3 regions of the Paenibacillus sp. FSL R7-0204 genome follow, and region 3 is predicted to be linked to each of the others. Evidence: riboswitches for the same ligand, from Rfam matches in the RefSeq annotation. Region 3 holds a riboswitch; each other region holds the start of a gene.

Region 1 (3,276 bases), 570 kb from region 3:
TCTTACGGTCGCAATATTCACGCATGTGGCGGACGATGGCTACAGCCTTGGCATGGATCTCCATATCTTCGCCGTGGTGCTTGCCGTACATGGCTTTCATGCATTCGGCCATTCCAATGAAGCCCAGCGACAGACTGCCGTGCTTTAGCAATTCGCCTACGCTGTCATCAGGGGCAAGCTGCTCGCCGCCCTCCCAGACGCCTTCCCGCATCATGAAATCGGAGGCTTTGGCCTTCTGGGAAGCCTGGATACGGAAGCGGTGCAGCAGACCGTCGAGCGCAATATCCATATAGTGATTGAGATCATCAAAGAACCCTTCTTCATCAGCAGCGAGGCGGCGGCCGGTTATCGTACCGTGGGCCAGTCCAAGACGCACCAGGTTGAGCGTGTTGAAGGACAGGTTACCTTTGCCGGAGCAGTGGTTGCGTCCGAAGCGGTCGCCGAGCACACGGGTCCGGCAACCCATCGTAGCGAACTCGGTATCCGGGTCAGTAGGATCGTAATACTGCATGTTCAGCGGAGCGTCCAAGTTGGCGAAGTTCGGATACAATCTGCGCGCCGAGCACTCCGCTGCCTTCAGGAACAGCTCGTAGTTAGGATCACCCGGCTGCTGGTTGATGCTTTGCTTGCATTTGAAAATCTGAATCGGGAACACCGGCGTCTCCCCGCTGCCCAGTCCGTTCATCGTAGCCGTCAGCAGCGAGCTGATCACAAGCTGGCCCTCCGGGGAGGTGCAGGTGCCGTAGTTGATGCTGGTAAAAGGAATCTGGCCGCCGGAGCGGCTGGACATCGTATTCAGGTTATGTACCATACTTTCTGCGGCCTGCTGGGTCTCGCTCTGCGTCTCCTTCAGGGCAAAACGGAAGGCGCGCGGATACTGCTCAGCCAGATCGCTGCGGCTCATCGTAATCTCACCAAGTTCAGATAATTCTGCATTCTCCTCAAAATACTCCAGACCTTTGCGGAAGAGCTTGGAGAAGGATTTGGTCACATAAGGAGCCAGATCATAATCCAGCTTGTTGGCGGATACGCCGCCGTACTGCGCATTCTGCTGTGACTGGAAAATAATCGCCACCAGCGACATCGCCGTCATAATCGAGTTAGGAGGCCGTACGCTGCCGTTGCCGGTGTTGAAGCCTTCACGGAGAAGGCGTTCAAACGGAATGAAGATGCAGTTCGTGGTTCCAATGGCGTATTGATCAAGGTCATGTACATAGACGACATTATCCAGGGTAGCCTGTACCAGCTGTGGCGGCATGGTGAAGTTGCGGGCATACCATTTGGAGTATTCACTGCCGAATTTGCTCATTTTGCCGGAGAAGCTCTCCCCGTTCAGGTTGGCGTTCTCGCGCAGCAGATCCAGATCCCGGCTGTCGATAATATCCCGTCCCAGATGAATAACCTCTTCCAAAAGATCCTCCTGTGCAGCTTGTCCTTCGTTATAACGTTTCTCCAGCAGCGTCATTATATAACTCTCTCCTCTCGGGTATTGTAAGCGTAATATGTATCATAGAATGGTCAGGACATCAGTAAAAAAGCACCCCCGGCCGGGAAGGCCGGAAATGCCCGAATGCATGATGCAAAGATCCGGAAAGCGGAAATTTGCCTGTGGTCTGGGTGGAACATACGAGCAGACACGGGGCGAATAGCTTACGCCCGTTCTTGTATATTCCGCAGAGCCGATACCTGAAGATAATCCACGATCGTCCTCAGGTATCGGCAGCCTCTGGCCCGATTGACGGAAGGCTAACTCTGCTATTGCAGGCCGCATACGGACACCTCCCCTGTTCCTCGCAGGAGTCTAAGCGGTGCCACCGAAACAGGGCAGGTCTCCTGGCTTCCGGCAACTCCTCCGGCGCCTTCCCGGGGGGCTTATTCCGCCCCTTAGTGGCAATGAGCCGGAGAATGCGGCCCAGGGGCATCGCACCCAGGGAGCATCCGGTTACAGTGGCGGGACCGCAGCGGTTTTGCACCGCGCTTCCCTATTAAGTCGCACCTCTACTACAAGGGGTGAAACACCCGTTTCTACTATATTTTGTTGTTATCTATTAAAGCTACCGCAATATATTGTGTTTGTAAATGATTTTTTGCAATCCCGCACGGGGAGCGGGTTCGGCGCTTTTACTCACAGCTGATCCACAGTTAGTCCACAGGTAATCCACAACTTTCCTCTGAATCTGCTTTGAATTTTTCATAAAATCTCCGAAAATACGCCACAAAGAATCCATAAATAGAGTGCGTCTAATCCTGGTAATCATTTTGACGGATATTATATAGAATAAAGAGGATGGCAGGCGATTTGTGGCAAGCTTGGCGAAGCGTTACAATAAGAGGATAAGTAAGAGGCAGGCACATCAGATCATTAGGAGGCAGTTCACAATGGCAATTGGCGAAGTGACCGTTATTCCGATTGGGACAGGCAGCACCAGTCTCAGCAGCTATGTGGCCGAGATGCAGCGTGTGCTGGAGACGGTGGAGGGTATTACCTATGAGCTTACTTCCATGGGTACGATTATTGAGGGGCCGGTAGCACGGATTCTGGCTGCGGTAGAAGCGCTGCATGAGTCGCCGTTCACCGCCGGGGCGCAGAGAGTCTCAACCTCGCTCAAGATTGACGACCGGCGTGACAAGACCTCAACCAGCCGCAGTAAGCTGGAATCCGTAGAGCGCAAGCTTCAGGGGAAGTAGTGTGAATATAGTATCCAACCAGAAATGACGATAAGGAGCGGATTCTTCATGGCAGAAGCAGCGCGGCAGATCGGAATTCAAATGTATACACTGCGTGACCAGACGGAGCGGGATCTCCTCGACACACTGGGCAAGGTAGCAGAGATGGGATACCAGGTGGTGGAATTCGCCGGATATTTCGGCGTAACTGCCGCGGCACTGCGCCGCAGGCTGGATGAACTGGGTCTTGCAGCACCTTCGGCGCATGTGGGTCTGGACTTCAGCAGCCTGGATCAGATGGAGCGGGCATTGGCCCGGGAGATTGAATACGCGGCGGAGCTGGGAATTCAATATATCATCACCCCGTCGGCACCGCTTCCGCCCAACCCCTCCATCGACGATGTGACCAGTATCATTCCATTCCTGGAGAAGGCTTCCGCGATGGTCCGGGCGGCAGGGATGCAGTACGGTTATCACAACCATGATTATGAATTCGCTAAGGTTGACGGCAAGGCTGTCATCGATATCTGGCTGGAGCGGATTCCTGCGGAGCATATGCTGGCAGAATTTGATCTGGGCTGGGTACACAGGGGCGGAGCCAACCCGGCT
Region 2 (3,276 bases), 1.1 Mb from region 3:
CGGCATCCGCAGCCTGCGCAGCACCTGCAAAAGCTCACTGAACGGAGTCGTAAACATCAGGAAGAAGAAACAGCTCATGCAGGCAGAGATTCTGGCCAGCAGCTCCCCTGCCCGCTGAAGTCCCGCCGCTGTGACATATACCGGCAGGTTCAGTCCCGGAAGCGGGAATATCCCTGCCTCTCCCGCAGCCGGATGCCCGAATTCCACGAGCAGCGCCGGTACGCTAAGCGCATAGAACAGCAGCGCTGTGCCGAACAGCATGCCATAAGCACGGAAGGGAATACGGGCCTGTAAAACACACCAGGACATCATCCATAGGGTGATTGCAGCCTGTAGGACCGGATGTACGGTGTAAGAGAGCAGGAACATCAGGGCTGCGAACGAGCTTTTCCACATCGGGGATAACTGGCGCAGAGCATTATTGTAGGAGAGAACATCAATCCGCCGGATCACTTGCTGCTATGCTGCTTCGCCCCGCCCTGCTTGCCCTTGAGCAGCCCCAGGGTATAACCGATCACACCGGCACCAATCGCTGCCTGCAATGCGAACAACATACTCTCCGTCTCCCCCGGGAGCTCAGTCAGCGGCTTGAACCAAGGCTTATAGTCAGGGTTCATCTCGGTAATCACACCTTCAGCCGCATCATCGGCCCCGCCGAATTCCCCATTAACCAGCAGCAGCGGCAGAATGACCAGCAGAATAACAACCAGCAGCATCAAACCATTTTTCCATTTATTGCTCATTAGGCTCTTCCTCCGTTCACCTTGCGTTTCAGAAGCGACAATTCATTCGGGCTATACGATTTCAGCCAGTTCCACAGCAGTACCGTCAACAACCCTTCACTGATGGCCAGCGGGATTTGCGTCACGGCAAAGATGCCCCCGAATTTGAGAAAAGAAGCCAGCACGCCGCCATCCGCCGCCGGAAAAGCCACCGCTAATTGGAAGGATGTCACTACGTACGTACTCAGATCAGCCACCGCAGCCGCACAGAACAAGGCCAGCCTCTCGCGATCCGGCATTTTCATCATCAGCTTATACACTGCATATCCGGCAAAAGGACCCGCCACCGCCATCGAGAACGCATTGGCCCCGAGCGTAGTGATCCCCCCGTGCGCCAGCAGCAGCGCCTGAAACAGCAGGACAATCGAGCCGATTACGCTCATGGGCAACGGCCCCAGCATTACCGCACCAAGTCCGGTACCGGTGGGGTGGGAACTGCTGCCGGTCACGGAAGGCATTTTGAGTGCAGACAAGACGAAGGTAAACGCCCCGGCCAGGCCCAGCAGCAGCTTCAGCTCCGGATTCTCGCGGGTCATGGCTCTCAGCTTGAAGATTCCCAGGACAAAGAACGGGATAAACGCCGCCCACCAGAACACCGCCCAGCCAACCGGCAGGAATCCTTCCATAATGTGCATCGCCCGGGCCGTCCCCGGTTCGTTCAGCATAAAGTACACCGTAAATCCGGCAACCAGTGCCGCAAAGCTCCACCCTCTGTGTTTTTTCATTTGTCACCCTCCATGTTTGTTAATTTCCCATTACAGATCATAAAGCCCAAAAAACCCACCCTAAAGGGTGGGAGTGTATGTACGCAGGCAAGTTCGATAGAGCGCGCTGCCGCTGCCAAGCGAAACAAGGTGCTTCTCATCGTCCCATTACTATGGGCCGTGTCCTTGTAGCCAGCAGTTGTAAACCGGGTGTCCTCGCTAAACTCAAGATTCCTCCGGTCCATCCGGGCAGAACGCCTCTTCTCATTAACCCATCCGTACACCGCTCCTATCCGCGTAGGGTCGTGGTGTGCGTCGACAAGGTAGGTCTCCTGGCTTGGAATACAGGCGCCGCAGGCTTCGTCTTCCCCGGGGCTTCCCGAGTGACCTCATGAAGTGCAGCTCTTCCATACAGTGGCGGGACCGCTCGGGAGTTGCACCCGATTCCCTGTTATCCCTTGCCGCATCCGGCAAGAGCACCTTGTTTCATCGCTAATTCATCTCACATCATAACGGACTCGGCCTATCGTGTCTGTGATATAAATTGGAAAAGCTGTCCTGAGGCGAATCATCCCTTGTAGAAATTTTATTTGAGTAATATAATTATTAACTATATAACCTGAACGTGGAGGCATCCGATGAAACTTGATCTAACCGAACAATCCCTGCCCGTGTACGAGGCCCTGTCCAGTACCGTGCGCCTGCATATGCTGCGGCTGCTGTCCGATAAGCCCATGAACGTGAAGGAGCTGGCTGCAGCCCTCAAGCTCAGCAGTGCAATTATGACCATGCATGTGCGCAAGCTCGAAGCCGCCGGGCTGATCCGCAGCCATATGGCTCCCGGCAAAAGCGGGCTGCAAAAGATTTGTACACTGGCCACCGACGGGGCAGAGATTGTTTTTCCAAGGCAGGCCCGGACTCCGCGCAGAGGGTACCGCAAGGACATCCCGGTGGGGCATTATTCCGACTTCCAGATTGAGCCTACCTGCGGACTGTCTACGACAGAGAGGGTCATCGGGCACTTTGACGATCCCCGTTATTTCTGGGACCAGGAGCGCGTGAATGCCGGGATTCTCTGGTTCGGCAAGGGGTTCGTCGAGTATAAAATCCCGAATTTCCTGCTGTCGAGCCAGCAGCCGGAGGAGCTTGCCATCACGATGGAGATTGCCTCCGAAGCCCCGTCGATTAACAACAACTGGCCGTCGGATATTACCTTCACACTGAACGGACAATCGCTTGGCTTCTGGACCAGCCCTGGGGACTACGGAGATAATCCGGGAAAATACACCCCGGCCTGGTGGCCCGCACTCACCAACCAATACGGCCTGCTCAAGCAGCTGCGGATTACGCAGACAGGTACCTACATGGATGGGCAAAAGCTGTCGGAGGTCACCCTGGATCAGGTAGGCATCCGCAACAAACAATGGACCTTCCGGCTCTCTGTCGAGGAGGATGCCGAGCACATCGGCGGCCTCACCCTGTTCGGTAAAGGCTTCGGCAATTACAACGAGGATCTGGTGTTTGAGCTGTTTTATACGGATGGTGTGGCAGATTTGCCGGGTTCTATATGAAAGCCAGATTAGGGTGTGTAGAAGGTAGGTAGGTAGGTAGGTAGGTAGGTAGGTAGGTAGGTAGGTAGGTAGGTAGGTAGGTAGGTAGGTAGGTAGGTAGGTAGGTAGGTAGGTAGGTAGGTAGGTAGGTAGGTAGGTAGTGGAGATAGATTAGTTAGACTAATTAGGTTAGTTTTCGATTCAGCTACTTTTGGAGCTAATGCTCCTCATTTCTGCTTA
Region 3 (3,276 bases):
GTGCCGGAGTGGACGGCGATGCCAAGGCTGAGGCAGGTGCCGGAGCGGACGGCGATGCGAGCGGTAAGGCAGGTGCTGGAGCAGACGGTGATGCGAGCGGTAAGGCAGGTGCCGGAGCAGACGGTGATGCGAAGGGTGAAGCAGTAGCCGGAGCGGACGGCGATGCGGACAGTGGAGCCGCCGCCTCTCCAGCGGCGGCGGGAACTCCTCCGTCACGCGTATACGAGGTTACGGTGGAGCTATCAGCAGGCGCGATGCTGGCGGCAGGCGATATGATCACCGCCGGAAGATACTCGCTGAAGCTGGCGGCAGATCCGGGCAGCGCTCCGGAAGCTACAGCTACAGCCGCGCCTAGTGCGGAGCCATCCGCTTCCGCAAGCCCGGAAGCGGACACGGATGCGGAATAACACAGCGGCCATAAGCAGGCTGCGTAAGCTTTTAACTAACGCGATCGGGTAGTGCTCAGAGTAATTCAATCGACATATGTGAATTGTAGCCTAATGGTACGCTGATGTCCGAAAGAAGCTGCTCGATTGCACTTTGTACACTAGAATGAGGCATATCGAGCCTTATATGGTGTTCTGTTGTATTCGGTACATTAGATTTTGGGAATTTGGCCCGGCGGAGGGTTATTTGCCACAATCGATTGTATGAAATGCAGCAGAATGCGTTATCGGCTGCTTTTACACGAATTCTAATGTACATAATACAATCGCCAGCTGCCGCTGTCTCCGCTAGTACCGCCAACGTGTTGATTAGCAGCAGAAGAGTAACTTTTTATAGTCCTGAATAGTACGGTGTGCCGGGGGAGCGGGCATGTGCTGTTCAGGATTTTTGTGCGGAATGGGCTGAGCCTTGGGGGAGTTGGAATAGATATAGCTTGTCTATAGACATACAGGGGGATAGTCGATATGATGGTTTGAGAATATTAAAATTTAATAAGCTTGAGGAAAAGGTGCAGATTGCCTTAGAGACCGCGTGCTGTCGCTAGCAGAAGCTGGCAGGGCTATGTCTAACAGAGGAATCTGCTTAAAAGGGAAGCCCGGTGCGAGTCCGGCGCGGTCCCGCCACTGTAAATACGGAGCAACTCCTGAGGAGCCACTGTCTGCTAATTCGGATGGGAAGGCGGGGGAAGCGGTGAAGTATGAGCCAGGAGATCTGCCTTTTTTGATGTTGTTTCTATTCTTCGGGGGTAAGAATGTGGAGCAGATGCTGATATTGGCGAGGGCTGTATACGCTATATGTAATGTGGGAGAGCAATCGCTCCCTTCAGCCGCCCTGTGCGAAAGTTCTTCCCCGGCCGCCCTGCACAGGGCGGTCTTTAGGTTGCTGCTCTCTTTGCGGAGGAAGCAGGATTTATCCATTCTATTTCAGGAAAGAGGTTAGTTATGAAAAACCATTCTCTATCATCCAGGTTCACACGGCTGGGACTTGCTGTCATTATGCTGTTTGCACTGCTTGGAGCAGCTGTAGCCCCGGCAGGACAAGCTGCTGCTGCACAGGCAGGCGTGACTTCCGCACCTGCGGTATCCGCTCTGCCCGCAAGTGAGGCAGCCAGCGTAACCGCTGCGGTCTATGCTACTGCAGAATTCATGCTGAAGAACGGAGTCCAGTCGGACTGGCAGGCGATTGGCCTTGCGCAAGCAGGCTACAAGGTTCCAGCCAGCTATCTGAAGGCGCTTGAGGGTAAGGTGGCTGAGGCTAAGGGGGTTTTTGCCAGAGCTACGGACTATGCCCGGATCACGCTTGCCGTTAAGGCACTGGGCGGCGACCCGGCGAATGTGGCAGGCTATAACCTGATCGAGAAGCTCTACAATCACGAAGCAATTACCGGCCAGACGCTGAATAATCCGGTCTATGCCCTGCTTGCATTGGATTCCGGCAGTTATACAATCCCGGCAAATGCGAAATGGACACAGTCTAAGCTGCTGGCAGAGATTCTGGCGAAGCAGAACCCGGACGGCGGCTTCACCCTGACCACGGGTGCGAGTGATCCGGATATGACAGCGATGGTGCTGACCGCACTGGCTGGACATAAGCAGGAAGCAGCAGTGAATACTGCCGGTCAGCGGGCGGCTGCCTGGCTGGCTAAGGCACAGGACAAGAACGGCGGATATGGCGAGAGCAGTGAGAGTGTAGCTCAGGCCATTATCGGTCTGTCTGCCTTCGGCATTGATCCGGCGGGAGCAGAGTATACGAAAGGCCAGATTAATCTGGTCAGCAAGCTGCTGAGCTTCAGCGCAGCAGATGGCGGATTTGTCCACACTGCGGGCGGCAGCTCCAATCCGCTCTCAACGGAGCAGGCACTGGAGGCTTTGGTAGCGTACAAGCTGTTTGGAACAGGCGGTAAGCTCTTTGATTTTAGCGGCACACCAGTGAAGAATCCTCAGGTAAGTGTCTCGGTTACAGTTGAAGGTCCGAATGGAACGTTGGCTGAGGGCAGCGTGTACGCCGGAAATGTGCTTAAGGCACTGGAAAAGACAGCAGCAGCCAAGCGCCTGGCCCTGGTCAATGAAGCAGGCAATTATGTGACGGGGATCGGCGGCGTGGTTGCGGGTACTTTTGGCGGATATGATGGCTGGATGTATGTAGTCGCACGCGGCGGAGCATGGATCTATCCAAGTGTAGGGATGGGAGACTTCGCGCTGGAGGAGAATGACCGCATTGTGGTCTATTATGGCGGGGACAACACGCAGGTGGTTGATGCTGTAACTGTGACTCCCGCACAGCCGCAGCCTGGACAAGATCTGAAGGTGCAGGTAACCCAGAAGCAATGGGTCTGGAATGAGGCGACCTTCACCTCCGATCCGGTAACTTCACCGTCAGCAGGCGTACAGGTAACCATCGGCGGCAAAACGGCAGTTACAGATGCTGCGGGCCTGGCTGTTGTGGCTGGTGGTCTTCCAGCGAATAAATACACTCTGACGGTTACAGGATATCTTAAGGATAAAACCCCGGCCATCGTGCGTCATACAGTCCCGGTAACGGTGGCTTCTGCGGCGGCGGACCGTCCGGATTTTGCCGATGTGAAGTCGATCTCGCCTTGGGCGCTGGAGTCGGTATACACGGCGTATGACCGCAAGCTGATGAATGGTGTGAGTGAGGGCAGTCTGCTGTTTGCACCGAAAAAGAATATTACCCGTGCTGAATTTGCAGCGCTGCTGCTGCGCTTAACCGGGAACGAGCCGTCTGCGGCGGCTTCCGCTGGGGCCTTCAGTGATGTTAAGGCCGGTACATGGTATTATGGAACAGTGAACCGGGCGAAGGAGCTTGGAA

Evidence for each region. A riboswitch is a leader RNA that binds a small molecule or an ion and turns the genes downstream of it on or off. The one in region 3 is predicted to bind cobalamin.
Region 1: linked by a shared signal. The riboswitch ahead of MKX42_RS31940 (anaerobic ribonucleoside triphosphate reductase) and the one ahead of MKX42_RS29380 (S-layer homology domain-containing protein) in region 3 are both predicted to bind cobalamin.
Region 2: linked by a shared signal. The riboswitch ahead of MKX42_RS25095 (energy-coupling factor ABC transporter permease) and the one ahead of MKX42_RS29380 (S-layer homology domain-containing protein) in region 3 are both predicted to bind cobalamin.

The regions. Positions count from the first base shown of each region.
Region 1 is NZ_JBBOCA010000001.1:7,366,551-7,369,826, reverse strand. Features, by position in the region: gene MKX42_RS31940 (anaerobic ribonucleoside triphosphate reductase) at 1-1,465, opposite strand, end outside; cobalamin riboswitch at 1,807-2,038, opposite strand; gene MKX42_RS31935 (MTH1187 family thiamine-binding protein) at 2,380-2,688, shown strand; gene MKX42_RS31930 (sugar phosphate isomerase/epimerase family protein) at 2,737-3,276, shown strand, end outside.
Region 2 is NZ_JBBOCA010000001.1:5,731,869-5,735,144, forward strand. Features, by position in the region: gene cbiQ (cobalt ECF transporter T component CbiQ) at 1-453, opposite strand, end outside; gene MKX42_RS25090 (energy-coupling factor ABC transporter substrate-binding protein) at 450-743, opposite strand; gene MKX42_RS25095 (energy-coupling factor ABC transporter permease) at 743-1,507, opposite strand; cobalamin riboswitch at 1,792-1,985, opposite strand; gene MKX42_RS25100 (ArsR/SmtB family transcription factor) at 2,125-3,057, shown strand.
Region 3 is NZ_JBBOCA010000001.1:6,793,328-6,796,603, reverse strand. Features, by position in the region: gene MKX42_RS29385 (hypothetical protein) at 1-407, shown strand, start outside; cobalamin riboswitch at 987-1,180, shown strand; gene MKX42_RS29380 (S-layer homology domain-containing protein) at 1,389-3,276, shown strand, end outside.